3 regions of the Roseibium sp. RP-7 genome follow, and region 2 is predicted to be linked to each of the others. Evidence: predicted binding sites of a transcription regulator. Region 2 holds the regulator's gene; each other region holds the start of a gene.

Region 1 (6,921 bases), on a different contig from region 2:
ACGCGGGACTGAACCTTGGAGCCTTCGGTGCCGGCCAGCGGGCTGTCGTTGACGCGGAAGGTCATGGACAGCGTCGGCGGATCGATCGGCTGAGCCTGCAGGGATTCATTGACCGACGGGGCGCACAGCGTGTCGGCAACGGTTGCCTTGGTCAGGCCCGCGATGGCGACGATGTCGCCCGCTTCACCCTTTTCGATCGGCTGACGTTCCAGGCCACGGAAAGCAAGGATCTTGGAGATACGGCCGTTTTCAACCACGCTGCCGTCACGGGAGAGCGCCTTGATCGGCATGTTCGGCAGAGCGGTGCCCGACACGATACGGCCGGTCAGGATGCGGCCCAGGAACGGGTCGGATTCGATGGTGGTTGCCAGGATGCGGAAATCGCCCGGCTGGGCTTCCGGCGGCGACACCTTGTCGAGGACCATGTCGAAGAGCGGGTCCATGCTGTCCTGCGGGCCGTTCGGCTCCAGAGCCATCCATTCCTGCTTGGCCGAACCGTAGAGCACCGGGAAGTCGAGCTGGTCTTCATTGGCGTCGAGGGCTGCGAACAGGTCGAAGACCTCGTCCAGCACTTCATCGGCACGCTGTTCCGGCTTGTCGATCTTGTTAATGGCGACGATCGGCTTCAGGCCGAGCTTGAGGGCCTTGCCGAGCACGAACTTGGTCTGCGGCATCGGGCCTTCAGCAGCGTCCACCAGAAGGATCACGCCGTCGACCATGTGCAGGATACGTTCGACTTCGCCGCCGAAGTCGGCGTGGCCCGGTGTGTCCACGATGTTGATGCGGGTGTCTTTCCAGACCAGTGAGGTGACCTTGGCCAGAATGGTGATGCCGCGCTCACGCTCGATATCGTTGGAGTCCATCATCCGTTCTTCGGTGCGCTGGTTGTCGCGGAAGGCACCGGATTGCTTCAGAAGAACGTCGATGAGTGTGGTTTTGCCATGGTCAACGTGCGCGATGATGGCAATATTACGAAGGTTCATGAGTGGCTCCAAAAGACAGAACGGGCCCTTGGGGACCCGCAGCTTGTCTGGAAGTTGATTATGCTATGGATCGGCATCCGCGCCGAATTTGGCGCCTTTATACGTGGCGCGAGGGAATTGTGCAACGCAATGTCACATCTACGCATTGACAGTGCTTCCTGAAGCGCCGTATTCGTAAGGTAACCTTACTAAAATGGGGTGGCGATGGGAGTTCCAACTCCGAATGTCGGTGTCACCATGCTGGTCGTTGATCTGGCACGGTTGCTGCGGCGAAACTTCGAGGCGGAGTTATCCAAGGTCGACACTGGTCTGACTGCCGGAGAAGCGCGTACGCTGTTTTATGTCTGGCGACTTCCGGGTCAACGGCAGGCCGTTCTGGCAGATGCGATGTATGTCGAGCCTATGACCCTGGTCGGGTACCTCGACACGCTCGAAAAGGCCGGATTGATCCGCCGCTGCCAGGACCCGAACGACCGCCGGGCCAAGATAATCGAGCTGACGCCGTTGGCCGATCCATTGCTTGAGAAAATTGGGACTGCCCTGCAAGAGGTGCGCTCCAGGGCGCTTGAGGACATTCCCGCCGACCAACGGCAGATACTGGAATCGCTTCTGCAGACCATGAAGGACAGCCTGCTGCAGGAGGTTTCCAAAGGGAAACAGAAATGACCGCCGACAGCTCAATCATGAGCGCAAGACGTACATCGCTTCTCGGGGCCGGGCTTGTCGCTATCGGCCCCATTTCGATGGCGCTTTATACCCCGGCCATGCCGGCCCTGGTCGAAGCCTTCGGGACCACCGATTCAGCGGTCAAGCTAACCCTGACGGCGTATTTCGCCGGTTTTGCCGTCACGCAGCTGGTTTGCGGCCCTTTGACGGACGCCTTTGGACGCAAGCCGGTCACGATCGCCTTCCTGGTCCTCTATCTCGTCTCAAGCGTGCTGGCGACCTTCGCGCCGACTGTCGAGTTCATGGTCTTTGCCCGAGCCCTTCAAGGTGTGGGGGCCGCGGTCGGCATCGCGGTGTCGCGCGCCATCGTCCGTGACCAGTTTACCGGCCAGGCCTCTGCCAGGATCATGAATACGATCGCGATGATGCTGGCCCTTGGTCCGGCGATTTCGCCGACGATCGGCGGAATCGTGCTGGAACTGTTCGGCTGGCAGGAAGTGTTCTGGTGCATGGTGATCTACGGTGCGTTGCTGATGGTTGCGGTGCTCGTGTTTCAGGTTGAAACCAACCCGCAGCCGGGCAAGCATCACCTCAATCCGCGGCAACTTGCGATCAACTACGGCACCTTGCTGAAGGACCCGAGGTTCCTGGCGCCAAGCCTTCTCATCGGTTTCGGGCTTGGCAACCTTTATGCCCTGGCGACCGTCCTGCCTTTCATCCTGATCTATGAAGTCGGTCTGACGCCGTCCGCCTTCGGGCTGACCATGATCATCCAGTCGGGCTCCTTCATTTCGGGAACCATCCTGACCGGGCGTCTCCTTCGCTTCTTCGAAGCCCGCAAGCTGGTGCCCTACGGGCTTAGCCTTTGGGTCGTTGCGTCAACGCTGATGTGCTATGTCACGCTCACCCATGAACCGACGATCCTGACGGTGATGGGGCCGGTGGCGCTGTTCACCTTCGCGCTGGCGCTGGTTCTGCCGGCAAGCTTCACCGAATCCATGGCACCATTCCCGCATATCGCCGGTTCGGCAAGTTCCATGCTCGGCTTTCTGCAGTTCGGTGGCGGCATTGTCGCCAGCCTCGCGATCGCCGCGCTCGGAGAGCCGATCCTTGGCCTCGCTTTCATTCTGCCGGGTATGCCCATCGCCGGCATCATTCTGTTCCTGATCCTGCGCAGCCAGATCCGTCAGCCGGCGGCGGCGGAGTAGGCGCACATTATCCGCCTCTCCGTCGTCATCCCGGCCAAGCGCAGCGCGAGCCGGGACCGGGGAGGCACAGCGCCGAATGATAAGTCTCCATCGGAAACACCTCGGCTCTCCGGTCCCGGATCTCCGCTTCGCTGCGTCCGGGATGACGACGGTAGGTTTTTTTAAAAGCAAACGGGCCGGTTTCCCGGCCCGCTCTTTTTTCTGGAAACTCAGATCAGGCCTTGCGAACCGGGTCCAGCGTGACGGTGTGCAGTTCGACGTCGTCACGGTCCATCAGGCGGACGGTGAGCTGTTCGCTCTGACCGTCGATGTCGACCAGGCCGAAGAACTGCAGCCCCATGGACGGGGGCAGGTTGGCACCCTGTTCCGCAGTCGGGGCCTTGATGTACTTAAGCTCCGGGCCGAAGGTCATGTCGAGATCGTTCGGGCCGAAGGTGCCGGCATGGATCGGGCCGGAGACGAATTCCCAGAACGGCTTGAAGTCCTGGAACTGGGCCTTGTCCGGATTGTAGTAATGCGCGGCGGTGTAGTGCACATCGGCGGTCAGCCAGACGATGTTGTCGATGTCTGCCGTCTTGATGAAGCGCAGCAGATCGGCAAATTCCAGTTCTCGGCCTTTCGGAGCGCCGTGATCGCCGTTGGCAACCGCTTCGGCGCCGGCCTGGTCTTTCCAGTTGTCCCAGACGATCAGGCCGATCGGCATGTCGCAGGCGATGACCTTCCAGGTGGCGTTGGAATTCAGAAGTTCACGCTTCAGCCAGGCAAGCTGCTCGGCGCCGAGGATGCGCGAAGCCGGTGTCATGGTGTCTTCCATCGAGGCGCCGTTCGGCCCGCGATAGGAGCGCAGGTCCAGGAAGAATACGTCCAGCAGCGGACCATAGGCGATCTTGCGGTAGACGCGACCCGGCTCGGCCGGGGTGTAGCGGATGGGAGCCAGCTCGTGGAAAGCCCGGCCGGCGCGGGCGGCCAGCAGGTGGATGTTCTTCTCGCTGTAGCGATCATCGGACAGGAGGTCCTTGGAGGACGACCAGTTGTTGACGACTTCATGATCGTCCCACTGGAAGAAGGTCGGCACTTCCGCGTTGAACGCCTTGAGGTTCTCGTCCATGAGGTTGTATTTCCACTGGCCGCGGTATTCGTCCAGCGTTTCGGCAACCTTGGATTTTTCTTCCGTGACGATGTTCTTCCAAACGGTGCCGTCCTTCAGCTCGACGGTTTCCTTCATCGGGCCATCGGCATAAATCGTGTCGCCGGAGTGGATGAAGAAGTCCGGCTGATGTTTTGCCATGGTGGCGTAGGTCTTCATGCCGCCACGGTCGGTATCGATCCCCCAGCCCTGGCCGGCGGTATCGCCCGACCAGGCGAAACGAATGTTGCGGCGGGACGCCGGGGCGGTGCGGAAGCGGCCGGTCATCGGCTCGGATACGGCATTGACGTCGTTCAGGTCGGCAAAGGCGACGCGGTAGAAGACATCCTGATCAGACGGCAGGTTCTCAAGCAGTCGCTTGACGGCAAAATCCGTGTCCGGAAGCGCATTGATCGGGGCAAGGCGCCGCGGCGTTTCGAACGTGCCGGTGGTGTCGACCTCAACCAGCATTTGCGCCGGGCGGTCCGAGCGGGCCCAGATCATGCCGGAATTGGCATCAACGTCGCCGGATTGAAGGCCGTGCGTGATCTGCGGGCGCGAGGCGGCGCGCGACAGGCCCGGCATGGCCAGCGGTGAGGTCAGTACCAGACCGGTAGCAACCGATGATTTCAGAAAATTGCGACGAGAAACGTTTGAAGACATTTTCAAGCTCCGTGGCTGGGGACCGCAGGGGCGAGTCCCTTGGCAAAAACATCAGGTGCTGAAGCTCCGTGACAGACGGATGTCTGTTCCAAGACCGTTTCCCGAATTTTTGATGACGGCGTGTGCGGATTGCCGGAAAACCGCCGCGGAACGATTGAACCTCCAAATTGCTTCCAAATCGTGATCGTCCACAGCCTTGGAGCGGGGTCAAGCAGGGCGAAGTCGCATTGGTGCCGCTTGACCGTCGGTGTCAGACGGGCCAAACACGTGCCTGACCGTCAAAAGGACGCAATGATGCCGACCCCGACAGCCTACGAGCCGCCGCGTTTCGACGCCGGACACCAACGCCCCCACGTGATGGGGATCCTGAACGTGACCCCGGATTCCTTTTCCGATGGCGGGCGCCACGCCAATGCGGATGCCGCCTTGCGGCGTGCACAGGAAATGATTCTGGAAGGGGCCGATATTCTGGATGTCGGCGGCGAAAGCACGCGGCCGGGCTCCGAACCGGTGCCGCTGGACCTGGAATGGTCGCGGCTCGATCCGATCCTCGATCAGGTGATCGACATGGGGACGCCCGTATCGATCGATACCTACAAGGCGGAGATCGCGCGTCGCGCCTGCGCGGCAGGGGCGGTCATCGTCAATGATGTGTGGGGTCTGCAAAAGGATCCGGCCATGGCTGACGTTGTTGCCGAGGCCGGCGTGCATGTGGTTATGATGCATAACCGTCTTGCCGCCGATGCCGGACTGGACATTCTTTCGGACATCGACCGGTTCTTCGAAATCTCGATGGGCCTGGCGGAAAAGGCAGGGATCGCCAGGGAAAAGCAGATCCTTGATCCGGGCTTTGGCTTCGGCAAGACCATCAACCAGAATTTCATCGTCCTGAACCGTTTCGAAACGCTGAAGAAACACGGCCTGCCGCTGTTGGCGGGTGCGTCGCGCAAGCGCATGATCGGTGCCGTGCTGGAAGCGGAAACGGAAGACCGGCTGTTCGGATCCGTTGCCGTTCACATGACGGCCATGCTGAAAGGGGCCGCGATTGTGCGGGCGCATGACGTAAGTCCACATGCCGATTGCGTGCGTATGATCGAGGCAACCCGCCTGGAACGGAACCCTGTCGAATGAATGCCGAAAATGCGATGGCTGACGCCCCGACCCGCTGTGCGCTTGGGCTCGGATCCAACCTTGGTGACCCGAAGGCCAATCTGGATGAGGCCATCCGCCGGCTGGAAGAAACGCCCGGCGTCATGCTGGTGTCCCGGTCCTCCGATTACCGGACGCCGCCCTGGGGGCCGGTGCCGCAGGACGATTTCCGCAATTGCTGCGTGGTGATCGATACCACCATGAGCCCGCAGGCGCTGCTGAAGCGCTGTCTTGAAATCGAGACCGAACTCGGACGTGTGCGGGACGTGCGCTGGGGACCGAGAACGCTGGACATCGATGTTCTGATCTACGGTCTGCAAAAGGTTGCCGAAAACGACCTCGAAATCCCGCACCCGCGCATGGGCGACCGGGCCTTCGTTCTGATCCCGCTCGCCGAAATCTGGCCCGACGCCCCATTGGGCGACGGCCGCACCGCGATGGAAGCATTGGAAACCTGCCCGGACCAGGATGGCGTGGTGAAGCTGGACGGGTGAAGTTTAGAACCGAGTGGCGATAGCGCCGGGGCGGCGAAACCGACGGTTGGAACGTTAATTTAAACATTCTTGGACAGGATCCGGCTGGAGAATATCCAGGTCCCGTATTCATGTCAGTTGTTCAAAGTCTGAAAAATGCTCTTGAGAAGCGGCATCTCCTGTCGGCAGATACGCTCACGTTTGCCTTTGGGGCTATCCTGATCCCGAATGCCGTCTTCATTTTTCTCAGCTTGTTCTACTGCCCTTTCCGGACGTTCTTCGTACTCCTGTTGTCCTTGATCTGTCTGCTGGGGCTCTACCTGCATCGGTCTATCTTCTTTGTTCTGCTTCTTGCGGTGATGACCGTTGACGTTCTTGTCCTGATTTCCAACTTTTTCCAGATGCCGTTGCCAATGCTGGTCGACTCCCTGCGTTACGCTGGCAATCTCAGCCTGATGAATTCTGCAGTCTACCTTGCGGCCGCCATTGTTCTGCTGGTGTCCTTTGCCCTGACGTACAAAGTCGTGGTTCGCACCCGTCAGAACCGCCAGACAGTGAACCTGGCGCCTTTTTTCGTGGTGCTGGCGATCTACGCCGGTATCGACTGGTGGGCGAATTCCCTGCCTCAGGAATATGCGTTGGCAGCCACGAGC
Region 2 (6,921 bases):
GGGTCTCGACCTTGCCGTTTCTCAAGGCGCCATGTCTGCCGACATGGCGTCTTCCATCCGTACCGATCTGACCGACGTGCGCAGCCGTCTCGGCGAGATAGGTGTCGCGCTCGGTTCCGAAGTGACCGCCGAAACATTGCGGGCCGCGCAGACATACCGCAGCATCTCGGGTACAGGCCTGCTGTTGCGGACAATCGGCGTTCTGGCGGTCGGCCTGATCGGTTTCGCTGTCGGTGTTTTGCGCACCAACAAGGATTTCCGTGCCCGCAACGTCGTGGAAACGGCCGTCCGCTATATCCTGATTGCAGCAGCCTCGATCGCCATCCTGACGACTGTCGGCATCGTGCTGTCGCTGATCTTCAACACGGTCGAGTTCTTCCGGCTCTATCCGGCTGCTGATTTCTTCTTCGGCCTGACCTGGGCGCCGAGCTTCGGCGGTGGATCGGAGCTGGGGATCGTGCCGCTGATCTGGGCGACCATGTATATCTCCCTGATCGCACTTGCCGTTGCCGTACCGATCGGTCTGTTCGCTGCCATCTACCTGTCTGAGTATGCAACGCCGCACGTACGCGCCGTCGCCAAGCCGCTGCTCGAGATCCTGGCCGGTATTCCAACCATCGTTTACGGTCTCTTCGCGCTGCTGACAGTCGGCCCGCTTCTGATGAACGTCTTCGGCTCCGGCGGTGCGCTTGGCGTAAGCTGGATGTCCGGTGCTTCCTCGGTGTTCACCGCGGGCGCTGTCATGGGCATCATGCTGATCCCTTTCGTCAGCTCGCTTTCCGACGACATCATCAACGCTGTGCCGCAGGCCATGCGTGACGGATCGCTCGGACTTGGTGCCACCCATTCGGAAACCGTGAAGCAGGTCATTCTGCCGGCGGCCCTGCCGGGGATCGTCGGGGCCATCCTGCTGGCGGCCTCTCGCGCCATCGGTGAAACCATGATCGTTGTGCTGGGGGCCGGCGCAGCTGCCCGCCTCAGCATGAACCCGCTCGAAGCGATGACCACCGTGACCGCGAAGATCGTCAGCCAGCTCACTGGTGACGCCGACTTTGCCTCCCCGGAAGCCCTTGTCGCCTTCGCACTCGGCATGACCCTGTTCGTCGTGACCCTGGGGCTCAACATCGTCGCGCTCTACATCGTGCGCAAATATCGGGAGCAGTACGACTAATGACCGACACGACCCTTACGCCACCGTCGGGCAAGACCAGTGCTCCGACCCCGCACAAGACCACGTCGATCCTCGAACTCGATCCGCTGACCAGAAAGCGCAACGCCGCTGAAGCGCGCTTCAAGCTCTACGGCATCATTGCCATCGGCATCGGCCTGTTCTTCCTCGTCGCGCTGTTGTGGGCAATCCTGTCCAACGGCCTTGGCGCCTTCAGCCAGACGTTCCTGAAGGTGGATGTCCCGCTCAATCAGGAGCAGATTGCCGAAGCGGAAAAGTCGGTGGTCAAGACCTCCAAGTATCGGGCCATCATTGACGACGCCTTTGCCAAGGAACTTGCCGGTCTCAACATCACCACCGACATGTCGGCAAAGGACCTGCAGAAGCTGTTCTCCTCAGGGGCTGCCGCAACGGTTCGTGACTATGCACTTGCCAACCCGGACAAGATCGGCACGACGGTAACCTTCGAGCTGATCGCCTCATCCCGTGTCGACGGCTACCTGAAGGGCCGCGTCAAGCGCGAGGATCTTGCCGAAGACAAGAACCTGGATGCCGCACACCTGGATCTGGCTGACCAGATGCAGTCCGCCGGCATTCTGGAGAAACGCTTCAACTGGGCCTTCATCACCGGAACCGATGCTTCCGACAGCCGTCCGGAGCAGGCCGGCATCGGGGCGTCCATGATCGGGTCGCTGTTCATGATGCTGGTGGTGCTGTTCCTGTCGCTGCCGATCGGCGTGGCCGCTTCCATCTACCTGGAAGAGTTCGCTCCGCAGAACAAGTTCACCGATCTGATCGAGGTGAATATCTCCAACCTGGCCGCCGTTCCGTCGATCGTGTTCGGTATTCTCGGTCTGGCGGTGTTCATCCAGTTCATGCATCTGCCGCAATCCGCACCACTGGTCGGTGGTCTGGTGCTGACGCTGATGACACTGCCCACGATCATCATCTCCACCCGCGCCTCCTTGAAGGCCGTTCCGCCGAGCATCCGCGATGCGGCCCTTGGTATTGGCGCCTCCAAGATGCAGTCGATCTTCCACCATGTCCTGCCGCTGGCAATGCCTGGAATTCTGACCGGCACGATCATCGGTCTGGCACAGGCGCTTGGGGAAACCGCTCCGCTGCTGCTGATCGGGATGGTCGGTTTCATCGCCTCCAATTTCCCGGACGGTGTGGCTGCCGGTTTCTTCTCTCCGAACTCGGCCATGCCGGCCCAGATCTACGAGTGGGCGAAACGCGCCGACCCGGCTTTCTATGAACGCGCTTGGGGCGGGATCATCGTGCTGCTGGTCTTCCTCATGACCATGAACATTATCGCTATCATCCTGCGCCGCAGGTTTGAACGCCGCTGGTAAGGATTGCTCCGATGAACGAGATGCCGAATTTTGAACAGGCGAAAACCATGACCGACAGCAAAATTTCCGCGAACAAGGTGCAGGTCTATTATGGCGATACCCACGCCATCAAGGACGTGGACATCGAGATCCAGCCGCGGTCCGTGACTGCCTTCATCGGTCCCTCCGGATGTGGCAAGTCGACGTTCCTGCGGACGATCAACCGCATGAACGACACCATCGACATCTGCCGTGTGGAAGGGTCGATCAAGATCGACGGTGAGGACATCTACGATCCCAAGGTCGATCCCGTACAGCTGCGCGCCAAGGTCGGCATGGTTTTCCAGAAGCCGAACCCGTTTCCCAAATCGATCTACGACAACATTGCGTACGGTCCGCGGATCCATGGTCTGGCCCGCAACAAGTCCGAGCTTGATGAAATCGTTGCCTCCAGCCTGCAGAAGGCCGGGCTTTGGGAAGAAGTCAAGAACCGTCTGGACGAGCCGGGCACCGGCATGTCGGGCGGTCAGCAACAGCGTCTGTGCATTGCCCGTGCGATTGCCGTCAGCCCGGAAGTGATCCTGATGGACGAACCGTGCTCGGCGCTCGACCCCATCGCTACCGCGAAGGTGGAAGAGCTGATCGACGAACTGCGGGAAAACTTCACCATCGTGATCGTGACCCACTCGATGCAGCAGGCTGCCCGTGTGTCTCAGCGTACCGCGTTCTTTCACCTGGGTGTTTTGGTGGAGGAAGGTCTGACGGAGGACATCTTTACCAATCCGAAGGACAAGCGTACGCAGGACTATATTACGGGCCGCTTCGGCTAAGCATTTTTTAGGTTTCTGAAGGGGACACAGGATGTCTGAACATACAGTCTCGGCTTACGATGACGAACTGACGGCCATGGCCGGCAAGGTTGCCGAAATGGGTGGTATTGCCGAAAAGGCTTTCGCCGATGCGGTGTCCGCTCTGGTGTCGCAGGATCTGGAGCTTGCCAAGGCGACGATCAAGGGCGATGTCCGTCTGGACAGCCTTTACAACGAACTTGAAGTGAAGCTGATCGAGCTGATCGTCCGCCGCCAGCCGATGGGGCAGGACCTGCGTGAAATCACCGCCGCAACGCGCATTGCCAATGACCTGGAGCGTGTTGGCGATCTTGCCAAGAACGTTGCCAAGCGCGTCATCGCCATCGACAGCGACTTGCAGTCCAAGAAGCTCGCGATCGGTGTGGAGCACATGACGGAACTCGCTCTTTCGCAGCTCAAGCAGGTGCTGGATGCCTACGCCCGCAAGGATGCGGAAGCCGCCCGCCGGGTTCAGGAAGCCGACGCCGAAGTCGACGCGATCTACACGTCGATCTTTCGCGAACTCCTGACCTACATGATGGAAGACCCGCGGGTCATTACCCAGTGCGTCCATCTCTTGTTCTGCGCAAAGAACATCGAGCGCATCGGCGATCACGCGACGAACATCGCCGAGAACGTCTACTACATGGTCACGGGCGAGCGTTTGCCGGAAGACCGGGCAAAGGTCGACGAAACAGGCGCGGTCTGACCCGCCGATAATCGTCGGATTTGCAGAAGATCTTAACGGCCGGCGCTTCGGCGCCGGTTGCGGTAATTGGAGCGAGATGTATGCCGAAGGTGCTCATCGTTGAAGACGAAGAACCGCTCAGCCTTCTATTGAGATACAATTTGGAAGCGGAAGGGTACTCGGTCGAGTCCTGTGTCCGGGGTGACGAGGCGGAAATCCGCCTGCGGGAAAGCCTGCCGGATCTGTTGCTGCTCGACTGGATGCTGCCGGGCCTGTCCGGAATTGAACTGTGCCGCCGCCTGCGGGCGCGCGAGGATACCGAACGCCTGCCGGTCATCATGCTGACGGCACGCGGTGAGGAAGCAGAGCGCATCCGCGGCCTGTCGACCGGTGCCGACGACTACGTGGTCAAGCCCTTCTCGGTACCGGAATTGATGGCCCGCGTGCGCGCCATCCTGCGCCGGGCAAGCCCGGAAGTGGTGTCCAGCATGTTGCGGTCCGGCGATATCGAACTGGATCGCGAAACGCACCGCGTTCGCCGCAACACCAAGGAAATACACCTGGGGCCGACGGAATTCCGCCTGCTGGAATTCCTGATGACATCGCCTGGCCGTGTCTTCTCCCGCGAACAACTGCTGGATGGGGTCTGGGGTCACGATGTCTACGTGGACGAACGCACTGTCGATGTTCACGTCGGTCGCTTGCGCAAGGCTCTGAACAAGGGCAAGGCAAAGGATCCTATCCGTACCGTCCGTGGTGCCGGATACGCCTTCAATGACCAGTTCACCTCTGCCACTGCCTGAGGGCAACTTGCAGAATGGAATTAAGGAGCCCGCTTTCAAGCGGGCTTTTTGTTTCTCAACGGTTATGTGCCTTTCGCGGAGCAAGGTTCTCTTCTGCGACCACCCCATCAGTTGTGTCGGTGTCGGGGCTGATCCTTCGGTCCCTGTCGTGGCGGAGCGGTCAAACAAGGTATGTTTTGATGGAACGGAAACGGCATGGAGCGGTGCCGAGAACAAGCCGTGGGAGGTCACTGTTCGGGGTCGGGCATCTGGTCAATGGAAGGCCCAAACAAAAAAAAGCCCGCCAAATCGGCGGGCTTTCTCATGAATTGGTTAGGTGCGAGGCTATCAGCCTGCCTGAGCCATCGTCTTGCGATCGCGGCGGCGGTCGGCGACCGGCTGATACGCGATCTTGCAGTGATGAGCGCAGTAGGGGACGCCGGCATCGGACTGGCGGCCGCAGAAGTAGAAGTCGTCGGTCGCCGGGTCGCCAATCGGCCATTTGCAGGTCCGCTCGGTCAGCGTCAGGATGGTAGCCCGCTGCGAGATCGGAACGAGCTCTGCAATCGGCTCTACGCGCGGCTTGGCGGCCACCACTGGTGCAGGCGAGATGTCTGCTTTCAGGGCCGTCGCGCCGATCGACTGCGGATGTGAAGTCGTCGGTTTCTTCGGCGCTGCACCCGTTGCAGGAGCTGCGGTGCGCGGCCGGCGCGGCTTGGCGCTTGAAGAGGTGGACTTGGCGCGGCCGGACAGGCCAAGGCGGTGCACCTTGCCGATCACGGCGTTACGGGTAACACCACCCAGTTCGCCTGCGATCTGGCTTGCGCTCAAGCCGTCGCCCCAAAGCTTTTTGAGAAGCTCAACTCGTTCGTTTGTCCAACTCATTGCCGCACCCTTTAGTTTGACCGTCCTGCGGCCATTAACCCCGTGTTAAGCATGCGCAAGCACGCTTAATGCTGGCAGATCTAGTGCCTCTTGGTGATTTGCCTCACGAGATCTCGTGTCTGATTGCTGAGAGGTTACAATAACGTTAATTTGTCAGGCAACCACTCGACCCAAACCAGTTGGGGATGAAACGACTTTTCCCCAATTATGGCGAGGTCATTGAGAATTTTATGAAATCCGCCCTCCGCGGCACATGAAATGTCTTGTGCGCCATTTCCATTGACAGTGCATGGTACCGGCAGTGTATAAGAAAGCCGCTGCGTGCCGCCTCATCGGGGCGGCACGTTGCGTTTTGGCCCTTCGGCATCTTTTTAAGGTGACGGCCCGGCGTCGGGGCGACGCAGGGGACAGCAGGGGCGTTTAAAGGAGACAAACGAGGTTATGTCCGCGACTGCACTATTCGGAAATTACGCAAGATCGAACCTTTCTTTCGATCATGGGGAAGGCGTCTGGCTGGTTACCACCGATGGCCGACGATTCCTCGATTGCGGTTCCGGCATCGCGGTCAACGCACTCGGTCATGCCCATCCGCATCTGGTCAAGGCGTTGCAGGATCAGGCAGCCAAGCTGTGGCATACCTCCAACCTGCACCAGATCCCGGATGGCGAACGGCTGGCGCAGCGCCTGTGCGCGGAAACCTTTGCCGACAAGGTGTTGTTCGTGAATTCCGGCGCGGAAGCGATGGAAGCTGCCATCAAATGCGCGCGCCGTTATCATTATGACAACGGCAACCCCGAGCGGTTCCACATCGTGACCTTCGAAGGCGCCTTCCATGGCCGGACCATCGCGACCATCGCGGCTGGCGGCCAGGCGAAATATCTTGAAGGCTTTGGCCCGAAGGCTCCCGGTTTCGACCAGGTGCCGGCAGGAGACCTGGATGCGCTGAAAGATGCCATCGGTCCGCAAACGGCCGCGATCGCGATCGAGCCCGTGCAGGGCGAGGGCGGTATCCGCGAAATTCCGGCCGATTTCCTGCGTGCGCTGCGCAAGATCTGTGATGACAACGGCATTCTGCTGATCTTCGACGAGATCCAGACCGGTGTCGGACGGACCGGCAAGCTGTTCGCTCACCAGTGGACGGGCGTGGAGCCGGACCTGATGGCAATCGCCAAGGGTATCGGCGGCGGGTTCCCGATGGGCGCATGTCTTGCAACGG
Region 3 (6,921 bases), 750 kb from region 2:
GGTCGACAGGGACGAATAGTTCTTCAGACCCGACGGCCCACTGTAACTCTTCGGTGCCTTGACCTCGTACCCCCAGGGCCGGCTGTTGCTCCATCCGGCATTTTTCAGAAAGTTTGCCGTTGAAGCCAGGGCATCGGGGACGGAATTCACCAGATCCTTGCGGCCATCGCCGTCAAAGTCGACCGCGAGACTGTTGTAGGTGCTTGGCATGAACTGGGTTTGCCCGAAAGCCCCTGCCCAGGAGCCGACGAAGTCTTTGGCCGGTACATCCCCTCGCGAAGCAATCTGCATGGTCTTGATCAGTTCGCCCTGGAAGTATTTCTGGCGCCGTTTGCCGGCGCAAACCAGATTGGCCAAAGCATGTGGGGTGTAGAAATCGCCGCGGAAGTTGCCGTAGTCACTCTCGATGCCCCAGACCGCCAGAACCACGTGCCGGTCGACACCGTACCGCTTTTCGATGGAGGTTAGTGTGCTGTTGTGTTTTTTCAGGTTTGCCTTGCCGTCCTGGATCCGCTGTGCGTCAACCAGAAAGGCCATGTAATCCCAGATTTCGGTTTTGTGCTCGGGCTGGGACGTCGAGAACCGGATGACCTTCTCGTCAAAGGTTGCACCTGACAGCATGCGCTCGGCAATGTCCGGCCGGACGCCTGCGGCAACAGCCTGTTTCTTCAGGGATGCAACACAGCTTTCGATCGCAAAGGCCGATCCTGCCATGGCCATCATGGACAGACCGGTTCCGAACGCAACATTCACAAGATGATTTCGCATGCCCTGGCGCACAGCCCCCTCCGCAGCTTCGAAGCAATTTCCGAACGCTGACACGCTAGCGCGACATAAATGCGGCAAAAAGGGGGTACCTGCAGTTATCAAGATAAACCCGGTGCCGTTACCGCGCCGGGTTTATCACTTTCAGGTCAGACGGACCTATTTGCCTTCAATGAGCTTCCGGCGCAGCCAACCTGAGGTCTGATCCATCAGGATCACGACAATGATTGTCAGGATGATGATGTAGCTGGTGTTTTCCCAATCGCGCGAGGTCTTCATGGTTTCCACCAGCAAGAGACCGATCCCCCCTGCCCCGAGAGCACCGATGACCGTGGCTGACCGGGTGTTCGATTCCAGGTAGTAAAGGACCTGGGAGACGAAGACCGGCAGGATCTGCGGGATCACACCGTAGCGATACCGCTGGATCTGATTGGCGCCGGTCGCCCTCACGCCCTCGACCTGCTTGTTGTCGATGTTCTCCAGCGCTTCGGAAAACAGTTTGCCGAGCGAACCGGTATCGGTGAAGGCAATTGCCAGAGCTCCTGTCAGCGGCCCGAGACCGAAGGCGCGAATGAAGATCAGCGACCAGATCAGCATGTCGATGCCGCGCAGGAAATCGAAGAGGCGGCGTGTTCCGAACCGAAGCAGCTTCGACGGCGTGAAGTTGCGAGCTGCAAGAAACGCCAGCGGCAATCCGAAGAATGCGGCCGTGAGAGTGCCGAGAACAGCCATCATGATGGTTTCGAACAAGGCGGTAAGAACCTTGCCGTGCTGCCAGTCAGGGTTTTCCAGAAACTCGTTCACGATGAACCAGATGTTCGACGTTTCCGGATCCATTCGGTCCGAGTTCAACGCCAACGCATAAAGCTGGCTGAAGGACATGCCGTAAAGTGGTGAGCGGAACGGAAACCAGAAGTTTTCCCAACCGCCGAAATAGTTGTGAACCTCGATCTTCGTCTTGGTGACCTGAAGGCGCCGATCAAGGGTCGGGCGCACATCGAGCTTTCGCGGGTCGATCTTGATCCAGTCCGGTGCCGACCCTGCCGGCAGAACCGTTTCGACACCATCGGCAGTCGCGGTGCCTTCCACCACGCCATAGCCCGGGATGGTGAACAGGGCTGTCCTGCCATCGATCTCGACCTTGTAGCCATCGCCGAGGTCAACCACACCATTTTCGCCGCTGAGCTGCACCCAGTCAGGCACCTTGGCGTTGTCGTAGGTAGCGGTGCGCTCGCCTTCGATCGCAACTTCGAACTCGTTGTCCCGGAAGCTCTTTGTGACGTGAACTTTGTAGGCGACGCTATCCGTTGCCAGGATCACCGCCCGTTCCGGCTGGGCACGAGAGAGCAGTTCCGGCACCCCGAAGGCGAACCACGTGTAAAGAAGGTAGGTGAAGATCGCGAGCGGTACGACGACAGTGAGCCATGCGCGCCGGCGGACCTGGTTCCAGACGAGTGCCTGGGTGACGGGTGTTTCGAGCGTATCGACGGTCATGAGATTTCCCCTCAATGCGCCCGGCCGGACCCGACCAGCTTGCCGCGCAGATAGGACGACAGTTGGTCGATGGCCATGATGGTTATGAACAGAAGGACGAAGATAGCGGCGGTTTCATCGCCTGCACCCTTGCCCCAGCCGATCGTGCGGCGAAGTTCCTGGCCGATGCCGCCAGCGCCAACGAAGCCGAGAATGGCAGAAGCACGCACATTGATTTCAAGGCGCAGCAGGAAATAACTGAGATAGTTTGGCGCCACCTGGGGCAGCACCGCAAACCGGATGCGTTGCAGCCAGCTGGCCCCACAGGCCGACAGGCCCTCGATGGGCTTGCGGTCGATGTTCTCGTTCACTTCGGAAAAGAGTTTGCCGAGCGCACCTGCGGTATGAAACGCAACAGCGATCATGGCTGGTACAGGGCTGGAGCCGAGTACGAAGATCAGGAACAGCGCAATGATCAGTTCGGGAAAGGCACGTGTGATGTCCATGATGCGGCGGACTACCGGGATCAACGGTCCCCAGCTGTCGACATTGCGTGTGGAGGCCATCGCCAGCACCACCGCCATCGCGCCGCCCAGAAGGGTCGCAACCGCGGCAATGTTCAAGGTTTCCAGCATGGCCGGAACGAACTGCAGCATCAGCGAGAAAAAGGCCGGGCCGGCTTCAAAGGCTTCAACGACGATCTCGCCCGGATAGTCGAAGAATTTGGAAAGACCCTGAATAAATCCGCCGGAATTCATCGAATTGGATTTCGAATAACCGGAGACCAGAACCGCTACGACCAGCAGCAACCCTATCAACGAATAGAGCTGGCGGCGTTTGCGCATGGACAGGATTTCCTGCTCGAGTGCGGCAACAGCCATTGTTTGGGACCTTTACTTGATGCTCACTTCATCCGAAGCGGGGTGGCTTAGCTGGATCAACCCTTCGAAACCTGGCGATCCTGGCCCTGTGGAGCCACTTCTGGCGGAAAGTCGATTCCGCTGGCCGATACTTGAGAAAACGCGGGCCGGAGACCGGCCCGCGCGGAGATCGGAAATTCCGATTACTCGCTCTTTGCCTTGCGGGCAGCGACGATGGATTCGTAAGCCGCATGGGTGATCGGTTCGAAGCCGCGTGCTTCACCGGCCATCACGCCGTAACCACATTCCTTGTCTTCCTTGACGAGGTTGGCCATCAGCTCGGTCATCTTTGCCTTGATGTCGTCCGGCAGCTTCTTGGACAGGACAACCGGGCCTTCCGGGATCACCGGCGAACGCCAGATTTCCTTGATCTCGGTCATGTCGACCAGACCCGCATCGGTTGCCTTGCGCAGAGCGCCGGAATTGTAGCCGTCTTCCCATTCGCCAAGACCGTCAGCCCAGGTCACGCCGCCGGCAATGTCGCCGTTGAATACGGCAACGATGGTCTGCTCGTGACCACCGGTGAAGACGACGTCGGAGAAATACTCACCCGGCTTCATGGAGTAGCCGAGTTTCGGGATTTCGATGGACGGGATCAGGTAACCGGACGTGGAGTTCGGGTCACCAAAGCCGAAGGTCTTGCCCTTCATGTCTTCCAGGGAGTTGATCTCGCTGTCGACGCGGGCAAAACCGATGGAGTAGTAGCCATAGCTGCCGTCGTTGTTGACCTTGACCAGAACCGGCTCAACGGCTTCCGGGTCGGTCAGGAAGACTTTTGCGTAGCCGGAAGCACCGAGCCAGGCCATGTCGAGGTTACCGCCGAGCAGGCCTTCGATAACGCCGTTGTAGTCTGCCGGAGCAAACAGCTTTGTCGGAACGCCGAGCAGTTCCTCGGTCTTTTCGCGCAGGCATTCGTTGGCACGCAGACGGTCGGAAGCATTTTCGCCGCCGAGCAGGCCGATACGGAATTCCGTGATTTCCGCTGCACCGGCAACAGAAGCGTTCAGAGCGATCATGCTGACAGCAGCAAGCGCAGCAACTTTAGCAACGAGTTTCATTTGGGACACTCCCCGAGAGTTCTCAATTTTGATGACGTTAAGCGGGTGCGCAGCCGGATCAGACCGCTGCTGCCGCCGGGGTCATCGCACCGGCGGATTCTCTGGAACCGGACTGGCCGGCATCGATGGCGGTGGATGTCGCCGCCTCGTTAAAGCTCTCATCGGCACCGTAGATTTCGCGTGCGACAGCCGTGGTCAGCGCTTCCGGCGCCCCGTCGAACACGAGGAAACCGTCGCGCATGCCTATCACCCGGTCGCAATAGGTCCGGGCGGTGTCGAGCGTGTGCAGGTTGCAGATGACGATCTTGTTGTCGCGCTCGTGAATCTCACGCAGCGCATCCATGACGATCTTGGCATTCATCGGATCGAGCGAGGCAATCGGCTCGTCCGCCAGGATCATGTGCGGGTCCTGCATAAGAGCGCGGGCAATCGCAACACGCTGCTGCTGACCACCGGACAACTCCTCGGCCCTCTTGGTGGCTTCCTGGGCAATGCCCAGTCTGTCGAGCGCACCAAGCGCGGAATTGACGTCTTCCTGGCTGAAGATGTTGAAGAGGCTCTTCAAGGTGCCGTGACCGTTGAGGCGCCCCAACATGACGTTGGTGACAACATCCAGGCGCGGCACCAGGTTGAACTGCTGGAACACCATGGCGCAGTCGCGCTGCCAGCGGCGCATCATGCCGCCTTTCAGGCTGAGAATGTCCCGGCCATCGAACAGGATCTGTCCGGCGCTGGCGGGGGTCAGCCGGTTGATCATGCGCAGCAAGGTTGACTTGCCGGCACCGGAGCGACCGATGATCCCGACCATCTGCGGTTTTTCGATATTAAAACTTACTTTGTTGACCGCGGTCCGAGACCCGAAGGTCTTGGTGACTTCCTGAAATTGAATCACGCGCCAGCCCTGTCCGTTGTGTTCGTCGTGCTGCGCGACAAGAGCCACCGGACCATTACAGAAAAATGACATTCCTTTGTCGGGGAGCCCAAAATTTTATGACAAATCAATGACATCCCTGCCTGAAGCATCGGCAGAACAACCATCTCCGGCGGGAATTCCGCAGCGCTCTCAGCGCTTTCCGAGCCCCCTTGGCGTCACACATGCCTGGCTGAAATTTACTCGGAAATCAGTGCTCAAATACAAGGCTTCTACCCGCCAAATGCCGTTTTCACCGCTGTGGATGCATGCAAAAAAAGTAACGGGAGTCACGCCAGTGTCATCAAAGCGTCACGACCGGTGCCAGCAACACGGCTACAAACCGTTTCCGCACTCCTTCCAACGCTATATGGAGCATCCATGTCCGCCCCGACCCAGAAGCCTTCCCTGACCGAAGCCCCGAACATTCATCCGGAGGCCAGGGTGCTGAATTGTGATCTCGGCATCTGGACCGAGGTTGGCGCACGCACGGAAATGCGCGAAAGCAGCATGGGGGACTATTCCTATATCGTGCAGGAAGGCGATGTCGTCTGGTCGACCATCGGCAAGTTCTGTTCCATCGCCCGTCGCGTCCGCATCAATCCGGGAAACCACGCAACCTGGCGCGCCTCCCAGCACCACTTCACCTACCGCGCTGCTGCCTATGACCTTGGCGAAGACGACGCGGATTTCTTCCAGTGGCGCAAGGACGACTGGGTCACCATTGGACATGATGTGTGGATCGGCCACAATGTCACGGTGCTTGCCGGCGTCTCGATCGGCACCGGAGCTATTGTTGCAGCCGGGGCAGTCGTTTCCAAGGATGTCGCCCCCTACACCGTTGTTGGCGGTGTGGCCGCCAGGGAAATCAAACGGCGTTTCACCGAACAGCAGGAACGGGCGCTGATCGATATCTCCTGGTGGGACTGGTCCCATGAAGAGCTGAAGCAGCGGCTGCCAGATTTTCGCAAGTTGTCGATCGACGCATTCATCGAGAAGTACCGCTGATCCCGCTGGTGGCGCGGACACCTGCTCAGGTGAGCCGTGCCTTCTTTTCCCGCTGCACAAAATTCCCGGGACGCGTTACACTTGCACCATGCAAACAGAAACCGCCGTTCTTGAAAGCAGTCTTGGACCGTCGCTGCGGCGCTGGCGCGTACTGAACCGGGTCAAGCAGGAAGCTCTGGCGTATGAACTCGGCGTCTCGCAGACGAGGATATCGCGCTGGGAGAGTGGCAAGTTGCAGCCGGACGACAGCAACAGGACGAAGATCACCCGTCTGCTGAGGGCACGTCCGGAGAGCGCCGCCGACAAGGCCCTGCTTGATCTTGTCTCCCGGTCCGCAGTTCCCGTGCATCTGGTCTGCGACCTCACACACAGGCTGCTGGCCATATCCGTACCGCGTGCCTGCGAATGGCGCGCACCGGTGAACGAGTTTCTGAACCGGCCCTTGTGGCGTTTTGCGTCCGAAGGCATCCGCGCAACAGAGCACAGACTGACCGACTATGGCTGGTTCGAGCCGGATGCTCCTGACATTGTCTACCGAACGGAACACGTCGATTTCCCGGAAATGACCATCCCGGAGAGCATCATCCGGATTTCGCGCCTGCCGCTGTCAGACGGACGGTTTGCGCGGCTGGTCCGTGAAGAACAGGATGCCGCATAAATTATGCGGTAACTCGTCTGGCGCGGTGGCCCGCAATAATCTGGCCACCATGACAAAGACGCCCCCTTCCCTCGATCTTCCTGAAATTTCCCACACCAGACTGAGAGGCCTGCTGGACTTCCTTCAGGC

Evidence for each region. The regulator PhoB, encoded in region 2, activates phosphate uptake and scavenging genes when phosphate is short. The targets are predictions, from matches to a motif close to TGTCATNNANCTGTCAT.
Region 1: ACVDG9_RS23560 (alkaline phosphatase D family protein) is a predicted target of PhoB. The motif match lies at 4,715-4,731, and genes of this name have one in related genera.
Region 3: phnC (phosphonate ABC transporter ATP-binding protein) is a predicted target of PhoB. The motif match lies at 5,207-5,223, and genes of this name have one in related genera.

The regions. Positions count from the first base shown of each region.
Region 1 covers NZ_JBRKQA010000003.1:173,290-180,210, reverse strand. Annotated here, with positions in the region: gene typA (translational GTPase TypA) at 1-983, opposite strand, end outside; gene ACVDG9_RS23570 (MarR family winged helix-turn-helix transcriptional regulator) at 1,188-1,649, shown strand; gene ACVDG9_RS23565 (multidrug effflux MFS transporter) at 1,646-2,857, shown strand; gene ACVDG9_RS23560 (alkaline phosphatase D family protein) at 3,072-4,646, opposite strand; gene folP (dihydropteroate synthase) at 4,941-5,777, shown strand; gene folK (2-amino-4-hydroxy-6-hydroxymethyldihydropteridine diphosphokinase) at 5,774-6,289, shown strand; gene ACVDG9_RS23545 (sulfatase-like hydrolase/transferase) at 6,400-6,921, shown strand, end outside.
Region 2 covers NZ_JBRKQA010000001.1:1,169,826-1,176,746, forward strand. Annotated here, with positions in the region: gene pstC (phosphate ABC transporter permease subunit PstC) at 1-1,171, shown strand, start outside; gene pstA (phosphate ABC transporter permease PstA) at 1,171-2,523, shown strand; gene pstB (phosphate ABC transporter ATP-binding protein PstB) at 2,571-3,332, shown strand; gene phoU (phosphate signaling complex protein PhoU) at 3,364-4,059, shown strand; gene phoB (phosphate regulon transcriptional regulator PhoB) at 4,140-4,841, shown strand; gene ACVDG9_RS05360 (GcrA family cell cycle regulator) at 5,169-5,705, opposite strand; gene ACVDG9_RS05365 (aspartate aminotransferase family protein) at 6,147-6,921, shown strand, end outside.
Region 3 covers NZ_JBRKQA010000001.1:1,921,071-1,927,991, reverse strand. Annotated here, with positions in the region: gene ACVDG9_RS08760 (lytic murein transglycosylase) at 1-768, opposite strand, end outside; gene phnE (phosphonate ABC transporter, permease protein PhnE) at 925-2,259, opposite strand; gene phnE (phosphonate ABC transporter, permease protein PhnE) at 2,271-3,119, opposite strand; gene phnD (phosphonate ABC transporter substrate-binding protein) at 3,302-4,216, opposite strand; gene phnC (phosphonate ABC transporter ATP-binding protein) at 4,275-5,108, opposite strand; gene ACVDG9_RS08735 (DapH/DapD/GlmU-related protein) at 5,508-6,134, shown strand; gene ACVDG9_RS08730 (helix-turn-helix transcriptional regulator) at 6,223-6,792, shown strand; gene ACVDG9_RS08725 (HD domain-containing protein) at 6,842-6,921, shown strand, end outside.